3 regions of the Sinorhizobium sp. M4_45 genome follow, and region 1 is predicted to be linked to each of the others. Evidence: predicted binding sites of a transcription regulator. Region 1 holds the regulator's gene; each other region holds the start of a gene.

What was found. Region 1 encodes LexA, which represses DNA repair genes until DNA is damaged. Its sites were predicted from a motif close to TGTTCNNNNTGTGTTCNG; they were not measured.
Region 2: a site for LexA is predicted at 3,062-3,079, ahead of CN933_RS14340 (YifB family Mg chelatase-like AAA ATPase). Genes of this name have one in related genera too.
Region 3: a site for LexA is predicted at 2,306-2,323, ahead of parE (DNA topoisomerase IV subunit B). Genes of this name have one in related genera too.

What each region holds. Positions count from the first base shown of each region.
Region 1 covers NZ_NWVE01000001.1:1,089,968-1,095,448, forward strand. Annotated here, with positions in the region: gene CN933_RS05565 (calcium-binding protein) at 35-1,114, shown strand; tRNA gene CN933_RS05570 (tRNA-Cys) at 1,162-1,235, opposite strand; gene lexA (transcriptional repressor LexA) at 1,455-2,171, opposite strand; gene CN933_RS05580 (hypothetical protein) at 2,394-2,558, opposite strand; tRNA gene CN933_RS05585 (tRNA-Ala) at 2,751-2,826, opposite strand; tRNA gene CN933_RS05590 (tRNA-Ser) at 3,095-3,184, opposite strand; gene CN933_RS05595 (hypothetical protein) at 3,379-3,591, opposite strand; gene CN933_RS05600 (septal ring lytic transglycosylase RlpA family protein) at 4,043-5,086, shown strand; gene CN933_RS05605 (D-alanyl-D-alanine carboxypeptidase family protein) at 5,143-5,481, shown strand, end outside.
Region 2 covers NZ_NWVE01000004.1:260,828-266,308, reverse strand. Annotated here, with positions in the region: gene CN933_RS14350 (LysE family translocator) at 1-95, shown strand, start outside; gene cysK (cysteine synthase A) at 233-1,201, shown strand; gene CN933_RS14340 (YifB family Mg chelatase-like AAA ATPase) at 1,393-2,925, opposite strand; gene gshB (glutathione synthase) at 3,109-4,056, opposite strand; gene CN933_RS14330 (YraN family protein) at 4,248-4,616, opposite strand; gene rsmI (16S rRNA (cytidine(1402)-2'-O)-methyltransferase) at 4,606-5,481, opposite strand, start outside.
Region 3 covers NZ_NWVE01000012.1:191,587-197,067, forward strand. Annotated here, with positions in the region: gene CN933_RS27305 (FAD-binding oxidoreductase) at 1-1,163, opposite strand, end outside; gene CN933_RS27310 (alpha/beta hydrolase) at 1,311-2,246, opposite strand; gene parE (DNA topoisomerase IV subunit B) at 2,439-4,499, shown strand; gene CN933_RS27320 (GNAT family N-acetyltransferase) at 4,515-4,985, opposite strand; gene CN933_RS27325 (hypothetical protein) at 5,258-5,481, shown strand, end outside.

The sequences.
Region 1 (5,481 bases):
GCATCGCTTACTGTACAGCACTGTGGAGAGAAAAATGGCGCATCTGATCGGTGGCATCGCCCCTTGGCTCGGGCTGGACAACCACATCTTCGGAACGAACGATCCGGACATTATCTTCGGAGACCCGTTCACGACCGGCAATAGCCTGGGAGTCTCCGAAATCGGCGGCTTCCTGTCTTCGGGGCAGGGTGGCCGCGACAGCCTTGACGGCCTTGGGGGCAACGACACGCTCTTCGGCGACGCTTGGACGATCTCCAATCAGGGGCGTGGTGGCGACGACCAGCTCGACGGCGGCGCCGGCGACGACACGCTGTACGGCGATGCCTTCCAGATCGATGCGATTGATTCCGCTATCGTCGCCGGAGGGAATGATCGTCTCTCGGGCGGCAAAGGCAACGATACACTCTATGGCGATGGCTACAATTGCCTCAGAGGACGTGGTGGAGACGACTGGCTCGACGGCGGCGCCGGAGACGATACTCTCTCGGGCGACGCTTTCTCCCTGGGCGATTTTTTCGTTGGCGGGAACGATCGACTCCAGGGCGGAGAGGGCCATGACAAGCTCTACGGCGATGGCCTCGACCAGGGCGTCGTGGAATCCGGGATTGGCGGGAACGACCACCTCTATGGTGATTCGGGCAATGACTTTCTCGTTGGAGACATTCTTTTCTCACGTGGCGGCAGTGGCGGCGACGACCTGCTCGACGGAGGCAAAGGCAATGACGTCCTGTATGGCGATGCAGAGGTCGGCGTGGACACCGCGGGTGGGAACGACCTCTTGATCGGCGGCACCGGTAACGATCAGCTCTGGGGCGATGGTCGACTGACCGCAGCCTTCGCGGTCGAGACCGGTGCCGATCAGTTCCTGTTTTCACGAAACAGTGGTCGGGATGAGATCTTCGACTTTGAATTGGACAAGGACGTCATCCAAATCGCTGGCTATGGCTACGACGACTTCGCTGATTTTTTGCCCAACATCGGCAACGATGCTGACGGGAACGCTGTCCTGCAGTTGAATGGTACCGTCGATCAGGTCACTCTGATCGGCATCCACGCCGCCGACCTCAGCGCTGCCAACTTCGTCTTTGCGGGCGCGGATTTCGCCTTCGTCTGACGGAGGTAAGATTTGTCGGCAACAAAGCTGAATAGCGGTGGATTTTTTGGAGGCCTCGCCCGGAATTGAACCGGGGTACAAGGATTTGCAGTCCTCTGCGTCACCACTCCGCCACGAGGCCTCTACGATTTGCGATTTTTCAAATCGTGGCGCGGATTTAGAATGATTGCCCGCAATCCGCAAGAGGGTACATTTGGAATAGGGTCTTTTTTATTCTGTATAAATAGGGCTTCGGTTCTGTGGAGGCGTGGCCATAGCGCCCCAAGGCGCAATGGCCCCACTTCTAACGCTTTGAAATTGCGTACTTCCGTGGGAAACACCTGCACACCTGGTCGGGAGGCTAGTGGTACCGCCGGATGAGGCCGACAAGCCTGCCTTGGATCTTGACCCGATCCGGACCGAATATCCGCGTCTCGTAAGCCGGATTGGCGGCTTCGAGCGCAATTGAGGCGCCCTTGCGACGGAAACGCTTCAGAGTTGCTTCCTCGTCGTCGATCAGGGCGACGACGATATCCCCGGGGGTGGCAGTGCTTCCGTTCCGGATGATCACCGTATCGCCATCGAGGATGCCGGCCTCGATCATCGAATCACCCTTGATCTCGAGAGCGTAGTGCTCGCCGCTGCCGATCATTTCGACCGGTACGGAAATATCGTGCATGTTGTTCTGGATTGCGGAAATCGGCACGCCGGCGGCAATGCGGCCCATGACCGGAACAGCGACCGACGCGATCTCGGCCGGGGGCGCCGGTTTCGGTGCGGGGGGCGGGGCCGCAGGCTTGCCCAGACTGCCTTCGATCACGCTCGGCGAAAAGCCGCGGCGGACCTGCGAAACACCGGCATAGGCCTCCGGCAGCTTGATGACTTCGAGGGCTCGAGCGCGATTCGGTAGCCGGCGAATGAACCCGCGCTCTTCGAGTGCGGTGATCAGACGATGGATGCCCGATTTGGAGGCAAGGTCGAGGGCATCTTTCATCTCGTCGAAGGACGGCGGAACCCCGGATTCCTTCATTCGTTCATGAATGAACAGAAGCAATTCCTGTTGCTTGCGGGTCAGCATGGCGTCACTCCAGAATCGCGAAACAAATCAAGAACAGAACCTATCTGTTCCATATGTGTTCCGCAAGTGCCTAAAATTCCGTGAATACCGCTTGCTGCTGAATGCCTGCCCGCTTCCGATCCGGCGTGTCGTTGGCGATCGCTCGGAATGTCGGGGCAGGGGGCGATACGCTCTCGCATGTTTGGCTTACAGCGGCCGCCCCAGTCGCTCGCCTATGCCATGCTAATAGGCAAGCCGCAGTCCGCCCGGCGTAAGAACGTCGAATTCAGGCTCGGGATAGGGCCCGTACCACTGGGTATAGGTCGTGTTGGTCGAGCCTGTGCTGGCGCACCCCGAAAGGGCGAAGAGGGAAAAAATTACGGCTGCCACCAAAGATTTAACAGGCATGTTTTTCTCCACTCGCGGGAGTTGCCCAGACCTCGAACGGGTCAGACTAAAACTTTCTCTCAAATCAGCTTTTTTGGCAAGCGCGCCGAGCCGCGGCATCGCCCGGGCTCTGGCAACCTGACGTCCGGCATCGGTGGAAGTTACCTCAGGTAAGACCTGTCACCTAGGTGTCCGGGTTGGACAAGAGGGGAATGGTGGAGTCGAAGGGAGTCGAACCCTCGACCTCCGCAGTGCGATTGCGGCGCTCTCCCAACTGAGCTACGACCCCACTGGTCACTCGTTGTATAAGATTTTTCGGCCCCGCGCGCCAGTGCATTCCGTCTTCCGGCTTCACCCTTGCTGCCCGGTAGGGCACGCTGCAATTCATCCACCCGAATATCGCCCCTTCGCGATGGAGTCCCAAAGCAGCTTCTTCCGCTCCGGCAGGTGACGCAAAGCGTCGGAAGGGCAGGGCAGCCACGAGCCTTGCGGGTGGGGAAGACGGCCATCAGTGACGAGAAGCTGGGAATTCCGGCGTGCCCGGATCAATTCTGAAATGGCGGAAGAGGTGGGATTCGAACCCACGGTGCGCTTTCACGCACGCCGGTTTTCAAGACCGGTGCCTTAAACCGCTCGGCCACTCTTCCGGGTGATTGCGGAGCTTCGTGAAATTCGTTTCCGAGTTCTCGATTGACCGGCGATCGCTACCGGGTTTGCTGCCCATTCACCAACGGCTGGCTTTTTAGCAGCTTTGATCACAGCGTCAACTTGCTCTGGAGCATTTGCTTGCATTCGAGGCGTGCCGCGCCGCATACGCCCGTGGCACGGTTGTGGGCTATCGTCACGGGCGGAGTCCGCTGTCCGGCGCCGCAGGCGGACTTTCGTCGCCTGCCCGGGCGACGTAGGCCGCGACGTCCCGGCTTCTGCCGTCCAGGAGCGCCGCTCCGGCAAGCAGATAAACGGCAATCGCCAACATCGACAGGAGCATTATGCCTAAGGGCAGGCCGGTTGCCGCCCGTCGCTCCGGCGGCCCATAATCGTATCTGTCGTCCATTGCGATATCCTCTCGGACGTTGGGCCGGAGCACGGGGCAGCACGCCAACCGGGGACGGAGCCTCAGAGTTGCACCGACGGGAAGCTTCGGCCAGCTCTGAGGCCGCCGCACCCCGCGGCCGACGAGCCGCGTGGGTGCTTATTGCGATATGTGTCGGCAGGGGAACCCGGCAACGGGTTTCGGACCTTTGGCGCGCTCTATCGGACTATGGTCCAGCGGCTCATTTACGTTCCGTAAACCATAGCGAGCGTTTTTTAGCGTCCGTTCGTCCTCCGGTTCGCAATTTCGCCTTGTTGTTGTCATGATTGTTCGGCTGTTCCGTTTCGGGACGGCGAAGTTCTCGCGGGGGAACTACTGCACGATTGCGACGATCGTTGCGCGTTCGGTCGGATGCGTGAGCGCTGCAGGAGCGGATTTCGGGTGCGGCTTTGCGAATGATCTTGTGGGACAGATGACATCCAATAACGGTGCGGCATATCTTGTGAGGGGGCTCCGTCTCGCAGCGGTTCCGTTGCTTTGCGCGGTGCTTGCGGCCTGCGGATCGACGACGTCGAGCGTCAAGAAGACCAAGTCGCGGAGCAAGGAATACTTCGCCGAGTCCGTCTATGGCGTCAAAGCCAGCCCCAGAGTCGCTACCGGAAACAACATTCCCAAGGGCGGTGGCCGCTACCAGGTAGGCAAACCCTATCAGGTCAAAGGCAAGTGGTATCAGCCGAAGGAGGATTTCGGCTACAACAAGAGCGGGATGGCCTCCTGGTACGGGTCTGCCTTCCATGGCCGGCTGACGGCCAATGGCGAGGTCTATGACAAGCATCACCTTTCGGCCGCTCACCCGACGTTTCCGCTGCCGAGCTATGCGCGCGTGACCAACCTGGAGAACGGCACGTCCGTCATCGTGCGTGTCAATGATCGCGGCCCCTATGAATACGGCCGGATCATCGACGTCTCTTCGAAAACCGCCGACCTGCTGGACATCAAGCGCAAGGGAAGCGCCAATGTTCGCGTTCAATATGTCGGTCGTGCGCCGCTCGAAGGCAATGACATGCCCTACCTCATGGCTTCGTACGTCAGGAAGGGCGACCGTGGCCCGAGCGTTATGCCGGAAGGGCAGATCGCCTCAGGCGTTATGGTGGCTTCCAACGAGCCGCTGCGCGACATGGTTCCGAATCTCCGCGCCGTTCCGGTTCCGAACAGATCGACGCTCGATGCCGGCGTGCCGGTGAACGCGCTCGCAAAGCCGGCGCAGGCCTCGGCGGCACCAAGCGCCTTCGACGAATTCGTCGTTCTGCCGCAGATCGGCCCCATGCCGACGTCGCGCCCGCAATTGATCCCGCTGCCGGATGGCAGCATGGCCTATGCTGCGGCCTATGTCGAAGTTCGCGTCAGCGACAAGCCGTCGCCCTTCGAGGCGATCATGGTCGATCGCAACCCGCTGACCCCCGATTCCATTCTCGCCTATGCGAAGCGCCAGTACCGAAACGCCGACTCGCGCTGACGCCGGTTGAAGAGGGCTTTCCGCGCTGATATGCCCATGCAGAACCGGAGTTTCTCATGCGCATGAAGTGGCTTGCGGTCGTAGGTTTCCTCGCGGCCATCGTTTCGGGGCAAGCGGTCGCGCAGACGCCCGCCTTCGACACCAAAGCGAAGCAGATCTATCTCGTCGATGCCGAGACAGGCACAGTGCTCTTTTCACGCGACGAGGATGCACCCGTCCCGCCTGCCTCGCTCGCCAAACTCATGGCGATGGAGGTGGTTTTCGAAGCCTTGGATAAGGGCGACCTGACGTCCGAGACGAGTTTCGAGGTTTCTGAACATGCGTGGCGTACAGGCGGGGCCCCCTCCGGCACTGCAACGATGTTCGCCGCGATCAAATCCAGGATTCGCGTTGCC
Region 2 (5,481 bases), on a different contig from region 1:
TCCTGAAAGAGCCGCAGGCGCTGAAGGTCCTGAACCGGGCCGCGGCGGGCATTCTCGCCGGAACGGCCGCCTACATTGCGACCCGCGCGACCTGAAAAAAGATTCCCCCGCCGGCCGCTTCTCAACGGTTTTTTCCTTCAGCATCATCGATCCAGGGCTTTCCCGCTCTGGAAGCAAGCGCGCATAGCTCCTATTGTCGCAGCGACGATTTAAAAAACGAAGGGAGAAACCTATGCCTGAAGCGCGCAAGCCCGGCCGCGGCCGCGTCTTTTCTTCGATCACCGAGACGATCGGCGACACTCCCATCGTGCGGCTGGACAAGCTCGCCAAGGAAAAGGGCGTGAAGGCGAACCTGCTCGCCAAGCTCGAATTCTTCAACCCGATTGGCTCCGTCAAGGACCGCATCGGCGTCGCGATGATCGAATCGCTCGAGGCGCAAGGGAAGATCACGCCCCGCCGCACGACGCTGGTAGAGCCGACTTCGGGCAATACGGGCATAGCACTCGCCTTCGTCGCGGCCGCCAAGGGCTACAGGCTGATCCTCACCATGCCCGAGACGATGTCGGTCGAGCGCCGCAAGATGCTGACGCTTCTCGGCGCCGAACTGGTGCTGACGGAAGGCGCCAAGGGCATGAAGGGCGCAATCGCCAAGGCCCAGGAACTCACCGAGACGCTGCCCGACGCGATCATTCCGCAGCAGTTCGAAAACCCGGCCAATCCGGAAATCCACCGCACGACCACCGCCGAGGAGATCTGGAACGACACGGAAGGCGCAGTCGACATCCTCGTGTCCGGCATCGGCACCGGCGGCACCATCACCGGTGCCGGCCAGGTGCTTAAAGCCCGCAAGCCGTCGGTCAAGGTGATCGCCGTCGAGCCCGAAGAATCCCCTATCCTTTCCGGCGGCGCCCCGGGTCCGCACAAGATCCAGGGTATCGGCGCCGGTTTCGCACCGGCGATCCTCGACACGAGCGTCTATGACGAAGTCGTCACGGTAAATGCCGGCGAGGCCATAGAGGCGGCGCGGCTCGTCGCAAGACTCGAAGGCGTGCCGGTCGGCATCTCCGCCGGTGCCGCGCTCCAGGCGGCGATAGAGGTGGGACAGCGCGGGGAAAATGCCGGCAAGAATATCGTCGTGATCATACCGTCCTTTGCCGAACGATATCTTTCGACGGTGCTGTTCGAGGGATTGGGAGCGTAGCGCCGGAGGTGCCGGCGAGCGCCCCTGATCGGCCTGCCGGCCACCTTCTCCCCGCAGGCGGGGCGAAGGGACTCGCGGCAAACCCGCAGCTCCCTTCTTCTCCGTCGAAATGAAATCAAATCGAACTTTCGGCCCCTGACCCGGCCTCTCCCGCGCGTAGGGTGACGGCTTTTTCCATCGACGCCGGCCCCCTACGCGGCGACGGGTAGTCTCTCTCCCGCCACCCTGTAGGAGATCGCTTCGGCGAGATGGATGCGGCCGACCGTCGGCGCCTCGTCGAGGTCGGCGAGGGTGCGGGCGACCTTCAGCACCCGGTGGTAGCCGCGCGCCGAAAATTTCATCTTCTCCGCCGCGTCGCGCAGAAGCTGCAGGCCGGCGGCGTCGGGCTCGGCGATCTTTTCGATCATCGTCGTCGATGAGCGGGCGTTGCTCGTCAGCTCGGGATGACCGAGGCCGGCGAAGCGGTCTCTCTGCAGCTCGCGGGCGCGGGCGACGCGGCGGGCGACGGCGGCGCTCGGCTCGGATGTGCCGGGGCGGATCAAGTCGGCGGCGCTGACAGCCGGGACGTCGACGCGGATATCGATGCGATCCATCAGCGGCCCGGAGATCCGCGCCTGATAATCGGCCATGCAGCGCGGCCCGCGGGCGCAGCTCCGGCCCGGCTCGCCGGCCATGCCGCAGCGGCAGGGATTCATGGCGGCAATGAGCTGGATCGCCGCCGGATAGGTGACGCGATGATTGGCCCGCGCGATGATGCAGGTGGCGGTTTCGAGCGGCTGGCGCAGAGCGTCGAGCGTCTGTGGTGCAAATTCCGGAAGCTCGTCGAGAAAGAGCACGCCGTTATGGGCGAGCGACGCCTCTCCCGGCTTCGCGCGGAAGCCGCCGCCGATCAGCGCCGCCATGGTGGCGGAATGGTGCGGCGCGCGGAAGGGCCGGCGGTCCGAAAGCTTGCCGCCCGGCAATTGCCCGGCGATCGAATGGATCATCGAGACTTCGAGCAGTTCGGCGGGCGAAAGCGGCGGCAGGATGGAGGGGAGCCGCGCCGCAAGCATCGACTTGCCCGACCCGGGCGGGCCGACCATCAGCAGATTGTGATTGCCCGCCGCTGCGACCTCCAGCGCCCGCTTGGCGCTTTCCTGGCCCTTGATGTCGGCAAGATCGGGAAGGCCCTCGGCGGCCGCCCGGACCGCCGGCTCGGGACGGGAGAGCACCTGCGTGCCGCGGAAATGATTGGCGATGGCGATCAGGCTGCGCGGGGCGAGAATATCGATCTCCGATCCGGCCCAGGCCGCCTCGGGCCCGCTTTCCGCCGGGCAGATCAGCCCCTTGCCGAGCGCATTCGCGCCGATCGCCGCCGGCAGCGCGCCGGCGACGGCTGCGATGGTACCGTCGAGATTGAGTTCGCCGATAACGACATAGCCGGACAGCGCGTCCGCAGGCACAGCGCCGAGCGCCGCCATCAGGCCGAGCGCGATGGCGAGATCGAAATGACTTCCTTCTTTCGGTAGGTCCGCCGGCGCCAGATTGACGGTCACCCGCTTGGCGGGAAGCGCCAGTCCCGATGCATGAAGCGCCGCCTGGACGCGCTCGCGGCTTTCGGCCACCGCCTTGTCCGGCAGTCCGACGATCTGCATACCGACCTTGCCGGGTGCAACCATCACCTGGACGTCGACCGGAACGCCCTCGATACCCTGAAACGCAATCGTGCTGACGCGCGCGACCATACTGCCCCCTGATTTCGAGCGGAGCGCGGAGGATCATCGTCCTTCCGCAATCCCGCTCCAGCACGGCGGCCCACACACGCCGTCACAACCAAAACCGGTTGCAACCGCAAATCTTGCACGGAATACGCTCGAAAACAAGAACAATAATAGAACATCAAGAGCGAGAGTGGCGGCTCGTAAAGATCAGGCGCGCTTCTTCTCGATCGCGTCCCAGAGCAGGCTTGCGACATCGGCACCGCCGAACTTCTTCACCTCGCGGATGCCGGTCGGCGAAGTGACGTTGATCTCGGTCAGGTAATCGCCGATCACGTCGATGCCGACGAAGAGGAAGCCGCGTTCCTTCAGCGCCGGGCCGATGCGGTTGCAGATCTCCCGCTCGCGCGCCGTCAGGTCGGTTGCCTCCGCGCGCCCACCCACATGCATGTTGGAGCGCGAATCGTGCTCGGCCGGAACGCGATTGATCGCGCCGACCGGCTCGCCGTCGACGAGCAGGATGCGCTTGTCGCCCTTGCGCACCGCCGGCAGATATTCCTGGGCGATATAGGGCTCGCGGAACATCTGCGCGAACATTTCGAGGAGCGACGAGAAATTGCGGTCGTCACGGGCGGAGTGGAACACGCCGGCGCCGCCATTGCCGTAGAGTGGTTTCAGGATGATGTCGCCCATCTCCTGGCGGAAGCGGGCGATCTCGTCCGGGTCGCGAGTGATCAGGGTCTTGGGCATCAGATCCGGAAACTCGGTCACGAAGATCTTCTCAGGCGAGTTCCTGACCCAGGCCGGATCGTTGACGACCAGCGTCTTCGGGTGCAGCCGTTCGAGCAGATGCGTCGAAGTGATATAGGCCATGTCGAATGGCGGATCCTGGCGAAGCAGGATGACGTCCATGGTCGAAAGATCGATCCGCTCCTCTTCGCCGAGGGTGAAGTGGTCGCCCTTGACGTCGCGCAACCGCATCTGCTGCGCGGTCGCATAGACCCTGCCGTCCCGGAGCGACAGCTTTTCGGGCGTGTAGTGGAACAGGCGGTAGCCTCGGGCCTGCGCCTCCAGGCTCATCGCGAAGGTCGAATCGCCCGCAATGGTGATGCCCGAAACATGGTCCATCTGGACCCCGACATTGACGATTCCTGCCATTTTCCCGTTCCCGATTGGATCCACGATGCGCATAGTTCCTTCGACCGGCGCCGGTCAGAAATCGAATTATACGGCAATTCGACGCGATGCTCCGCCCCTCGTATTCGCGACGAGGCGGCACCGCCGAAAAGCCCGCAAGATGTAGAATGCGTACCGTGGTTAGGCAAGAAGGCTCCTGCCGCTCCCGCCTATCAAAAGGCGTCCGGCAGGTGTCGCGGCCAACGCCACGGCGCTACGGCGACAATGTCGTATCGCACCGACAGGCGGTGGAAATCGCCCTGACGCGACAGCCAGAGATCGCTTGCCGCCCGGATGCGCCGTTGCGCCGTGTCGGTCACGGCGAAGACCGCATCGTCCAGGCTCATCCGGGCCTTTACTTCGACGCAGGCGACCAGGTCGCCGCGCCGGGCGATGATGTCGATCTCGCCGAGCCTGGTGCGATAGCGCATGGCAACGATGCGATAGCCCTTGAGCATCAGGCAGAGTGCGGCGCGGTATTCGGCGATGTGGCCCCGCTTCAGCGCCTTCAGCTTGCGGGTGTCCGGTCGCTCAGCCTTCATCGCTATCCTTGAGATGAAGGAGCCGGTCGTAAAGCTCCTTGCGCGCCAGCCCCGTGCGGCGCGCCGCCTCGGTCGCGGCCTTGCCCATCGGCAGGTCGCGGGCGAGTTCCTTGAGCAAGGCGTCGACGTCGGCCGCCTCCGGCTGGGGCTTTGCCTCCGGCGGACCGATCGCGAGGACGATCTCGCCTTTCACATTGGCGCTTTCGTCGTAACTCGCCGCGAGTTCGCCGAGCGTTCCGCGGCGGAACTCCTCGAAGGTCTTGGTCAGTTCGCGGCAGACGGCCGCCCTCCTGTCTGCGCCGAGGACCTGCGCGGCAGCAGTGACGGTCGCGGCAATGCGATGCGGGGACTCGAAGAAGATGAGAGTGGCGGGAACGGACGCGAGTTCGGCGAGCCGGTCGCGCTTCGCCTTGTCCTTCACCGGCAGAAAGCCTGCGAAGAGGAAGGCATCGCTCGGCAGGCCGGAGCCGACGAGGGCGGCAAGCGGCGCCGAGGGGCCAGGTATGGGAACGACCCGGTATCCCGCCTCGACCGCCTGCTGCGCCAGGCGGTAGCCCGGATCGGAGACGAGCGGCGTACCGGCATCGGAGACGAGCGCCACCGATTTCCCATCGCCGAGTGCCGCAAGCAGCCGCGGCCCCGCCTCGGCGGCATTGTGCTCGTGATAGGCGGTGGGCCGATTGACGATACCGTAGCGGTCCAGCAGCACCCGCGTCACCCGCGTGTCCTCGCAGGCGAGCACATCGGCCCCCGCAAGCGTCTCGAGGGCTCTCAGCGTGATGTCGCCGAGATTGCCGATCGGCGTTGCCACGAGATAAAGGCACGGCTCCAGCGGGCGCGCAGGAATGTTGATATCGTGCAGGCG
Region 3 (5,481 bases), on a different contig from region 1:
GCAATCTCGTCGAGAGCGTCGAGCAGCTTGACCGTCGCCTCGCCTTGATCGGCAAAGTCCATGGTGAGGGTGAAGCCCGGCCTCGCAAAGGAGAGAAGCCCCGGGGAGGCTATGTCACCGAAACGCTGCAGCTTCGTCCCTACGGACGCATGACCGGCGCGGCGGGCTGTTTCAAGCAACCGCGCCGTGGTCTCCGGCGCGGTCGCGACGGGATAGACGCTTTGATGCTGGCAGAGTCCACGCCGCCCGTAGAGCCTGCGCCACCCGCCGATCGCGTCGAGAGGATGAAAGTAGGAAGCCCACGTCTCCGTCGACACGGTCTCGCCACGGTCGTGCTTGCGAAAGCGGTATTCGTTCAGCAGTTTCAGCGTCACGCTGTTGAACAGACTGAAGGGCGGAGAAAAAGGCACGGCGAGCCTCGGCCCCTTCGGGATGTCAGGATATTCGCAAGCGCCGTCGGCGTGATCCGCGGCGAACAGCACGCCCCTCCCCATGCGCCGTCCCGTCGCGAGTTGGTCGACCCAGGCTACGAAATACTCGTGCTCCTCTTCGGCTCGTTCGGCCAGCGTGAAATATCGATCGAGGCTGTCGAAGCGATGCACGTGCCGCTGGACATGCGGCGACGGCACCTTCATCAGCCGAAGCTCGACGTCGAGGATCAGCCCGGTCAGTCCCAGGCCGCCGATCGTCGCAGCGAAGAGCTCTGCATTCTCCTCGGGCGAGCAGACCAGGCGTTCGCCCGTCGAACGCAGCAGGGTCAGACGCCGGACGTGATTGCCGAAGGAGCCGCGCGCATGGTGATTGCCGCTGTGGACGTCGTTGGCGACGGCACCGCCGACGGTGACGAGGCCCGTCGCCGGCGTCACGGGAAGAAAAAAGCGGTGCGGGACGGCGCGCGCGAGCAGGTCGGCAAGGATAGCGCCGGCCTCGCAGCGAATGGTCCCACTTCCCGGATCGAAAGACAGGATGCGGTTATGCCTCCTGCTTGCGATAAGGGTCCCAAGTTCATTGCGGCAAACGTCGCCATAGCTCAGGCCATTGCCCACGGGAAGAAACGCCATGGGCCCCACCGAGCTCATGCCGTCCTCGTAGTCATCGGGTGAAACGGTCGGTTGAGAGCGGTTTCCAAACCGCCCTGCGTTCTCGGAATCGTCCATCCTCATTGCCGCCGTCAACTCCACAACCGATCGCGTTAGTCTAGAGCGGGGTGAGGAAAAGTGTGTGCGGTTTTCCGCCCGCATCCCGCTCCAACTTCTTGGAATCGATCACGTTCATGTTTTTAGGCCGACCCGACCTAAAAACATCGTGATCTAGCGGTCGAGAATCCAGTTCAGCGCCTCTCGCCAGTCCGTCATCCTGATCGGAGTTCCATGCGAACCTGTTTCGAACAGGACGAAGCGGGCAGGATAGTCCTTCGATCTGAGGCTGCGATAGAACGCGATCTGGGACTCGGCCGGATAGACGCTGTCGCGGCTGCCGTGGCTGAAGAATATCGGCAGCCGCGCCCCGTAGGCCGCACTTTTGCGAAAGTCGGGGTCGGCTGGACCGCCCATGATCATCATGCCGCCAAGGGCCGAGACGGTTGCCTCTTGGCGGGCTATGCCCCAGCAGATGAAGCTTCCCATGGAGGCACAGGAAAGGACCACCGGCCGGCCGCCGGAGCGCTTCGCGGCGAAACGGATCAGAGCCGAAATATCCGCTACGCCCGCGGCATCGAAGGACCTGACGCTTGGAGCGTAATAGGTACCGCCATTGACGACAGTCAGATTTTTGAGGCGATTGAAATTGCCCCCGAACGAGAAATCATTGGCACCGAGACGGCGGTCGCCGCCGCGACCATGGATGAAGATCACGGTGAATGCGGCGCCGCGATCGGGGCCGACGCGGGTGGCTTCAAGCCCCCGCTCGCCCAGACCGAGCGTCTCGTTCACCTGCACGCTCTTGACACCGAGCGACACGTAAGCGCGCTTCACCCGCCGCTCGGGGATCTGGTCGCGCTCGTTGATGTCGCGGAGCTCCTGGTAGTCGACAACGCGGAAGTCGCCGCCATCCGCCTCCTGAAGCAGCTTGCTATAGCGAAACAGCGCATCCTTGTAGGGCTCAAGGGGTTCGGCCCTTGCGGAAACGGCAAGGCTCGCGAGAAGAAGCGCGCCGATCAGATGCCGTATGGAGAAAAGAATTGTGGACATGGACACCCGATCGGCTCCCTCGTTCGGCGCATGCCTTGCCACCGGCGCCTCGGCCAAGCAACACTGGCGCGGCAATTCTGGCTCATTAAAGGGTATTTCTTCCTCCGGGGCATCGAAATTCGCCTTTTGTTCGCTCTTCCGGCGAGACTCTGGCAGAATTCCGGTGATTCGCGCGACAAAGGATGGCGGCCGCGCCGCGGTCTTGCTATGGCCTAGCCGACACTTAGACAGGAACGATCTGAACGCTTCATGGACGACAGCAGCGACCTTTTTTCCGCTATGCCCCAACAGCCGAAGCCGGCGGATGCCGCGCCACGCAAGCCCGCGGCCCCCGTCGCCGGTAACGAAGCGCCGCGCCCCGCACCCAAGACGAGCGACGGCAGCGACTACGACGCTTCGGCAATCGAGGTGCTGGAAGGTCTGGAGCCGGTCCGGCGCCGTCCAGGCATGTATATCGGCGGGACCGACGAAAAGGCGCTGCATCATCTGTTCGCCGAGGTCATCGACAACTCGATGGACGAGGCGGTCGCGGGGCACGCCAACTTCATCGATGTGAGCCTGGACGCCGACGGCTACCTGACGGTGACCGACAACGGCCGCGGCATCCCGGTCGAGAACCACCCGAAATTTCCCGGCAAGTCGACGCTCGAAGTGGTGATGACGGTGCTGCATGCCGGCGGCAAGTTCGACGGCAAGGCCTATGAGACTTCCGGCGGCCTGCACGGCGTCGGTGTTTCGGTGGTCAACGCACTGTCGGACGACCTTGAAGTCGAGGTTGCACGCAACCGCCGGCTCTATCGCCAGCGCTTCTCCCGCGGCATCGCGCAGGGCGGCCTGGAGGACCTGGGTGACGTACACAACCGGCGCGGCACCAGGGTCCGCTTCCACCCCGACCCGCAGATCTTCGGACCGCATGCCCGCTTCGAGCCGGCGCGGCTTTTCCGAATGGCCCGCTCCAAGGCCTATCTCTTCGGCGGCGTCGAAATCCGCTGGTCCTGCGATCCGGCGCTCCTGCCGGAAGGTTCGGAAATCCCGGACAGGGCCGTGTTTCATTTTCCCGGCGGTCTCAAGGACTATCTCGCCGCCACGCTCGGCAAGGAATTCACCGTCACCCGCGAGATTTTTGCCGGCAAATCGGAAAAGTCCGGCGGCCACGGTTCGCTCGAATGGGCGGTCACCTGGTATGGCGGCGATCAGCAGATCCATTCCTACTGCAACACCATCCCGACACCCGAAGGGGGAACGCACGAGGCGGGCCTGCGCATTGCGCTGACGAAGGGGCTCAAGAACTACGCCGAGCTCACCCAGAACAAGCGCGCTGCGATCGTCACCACGGACGATGTCATGATCTCCGCGGCAGGCATGCTCTCGGTCTTCATTCGCGAGCCGGAATTCGTCGGTCAGACGAAGGACAAGCTGGCAACGGTGGAGGCGCAGCGGATCGTCGAAAACGCGCTTCGCGATCCTTTCGACCATTACCTCGCCGACAATCCGGCAGAGGCGGCCAAGCTTCTCGACTGGGTGGTGGAGCGCGCCGAAGAGCGCGTACGGCGGCGCAAGGAAAAGGAAGTCAGCCGCAAGACGGCGGTCCGCAAGCTGCGCCTGCCGGGCAAGCTCGCGGACTGCGCCCAGAATACGGCGGAAGGTGCCGAACTCTTCATCGTCGAAGGGGACTCGGCCGGCGGATCGGCCAAACAGGCGCGCAACCGCGCCAACCAGGCGATCCTGCCGCTGCGCGGCAAGATTCTCAACGTCGCCAGCGCCGGCCGGGAGAAGCTCGGTGCCAATCAGCAGATCGGCGATCTCGTCCAGGCGCTCGGCTGCGGCACGCGCTCGAAGTATCGCGAAGAGGACCTGCGCTACGAGCGCATCATCATCATGACCGACGCCGACGTCGACGGTGCGCACATCGCATCTCTTCTGATCACCTTCTTCTACCAGGAAATGCCGGAGCTGATTCGCGGCGGCCATCTCTATCTCGCCGTGCCGCCGCTCTATCGCCTGAGCCAGGGTTCCAAGACGCTTTATGCCCGCGACGACGCGCATCGCGAAGAGCTGATGCGGACGGAGTTCAATGGCCGCGGCAAAGTCGAACTCGGGCGGTTCAAAGGCCTCGGCGAGATGCTGCCCGCGCAGCTCAAGGAAACCACGATGGACCCGGCCAAGCGGACGCTCCTCAAGGTCGAAATCGACGATGTCGACTTCGAGGGTACCCGCGATGCCGTCGACAGCCTGATGGGAACGAAAGCCGAGGCCCGCTTCCGTTTCATCCAGGAGCGCGCCGTTTTTGCGGACAACCTGGATATCTGAAACGCGTGATCGCCCTCACGGCTCCTGCCGAACCGGTTTTTCCATGAATAGGCTCAGCGGATCCGGCAGATAGGTGCCGAAGGGCGGGCGCTCCACGTAGCCGGATGCCCTGTACAGGCCGATCGCTTCCGGCTGATGGATGCCGGTCTCAAGACGGATCGCCGTCAGACCGAGCTTTGCCGCTTTGGCTTCAAGGGCCGATATGAGCAGCTTGCCAATCTTCAGCCCCCTCGCCTCCGGGTCGATGAACATCCGCTTGATCTCGGCCGTACCGTCGCCTGCTTCGACGAGGCCACAGCAGCCGACGATTTCGCCGTCACGTCGAGCGACGAAAAAGGATACGGCCGGCTGCTCCAACTGAGACAGATCGACCAGATGATTGCTTTCGGCCGGATAGAGCGATGCCGCATAGGCGTCGGACAATTCGAGCAGGCGGATGACGGCCGGCTGGCGCGGCGACTCTTCGGCGATGGTTACGGCGGTCATTTCAGTCTCTCCCCATGCACGATCGTAAGCTGGATGTGAGCTTCCAAAGGAATCGATTCGGTCCCGCCCCGGAAGCGCCCGGTTCCAACGCTCTAACGCCGAAGGACGCCGGGACCAATACGCCAAACGACGCAAGTTCGCAGCTATCACAATCAATCCGCGTGACGGGGAGAAACAATTTGTTTCAGGCCCGGCCGGCCTTTGCCCTTCTTTGGAAAGAATCGGACGGCCATAAACAGGGAGTCGCCATCATCTGAACGGAAGAAGTGACCATGAAAGCCGCCCTGATCGTCATGACCATTCTCGGTTGCGACGACAACGTGACCCAATGCCATTACATCTCGACCGTGAACGGCGACTGGCCGTCGATCGTGCAGTGCGACGCGGAATCGCAAAAGGAACTGCCGCGGTTCTCCGACAGGAGCTACCCGGTCGTGGTGGCCGTGTGCGAGAGCTCAGGGCCGGGCATGACGGCGGAAACCGAGCCGGTTCCGGA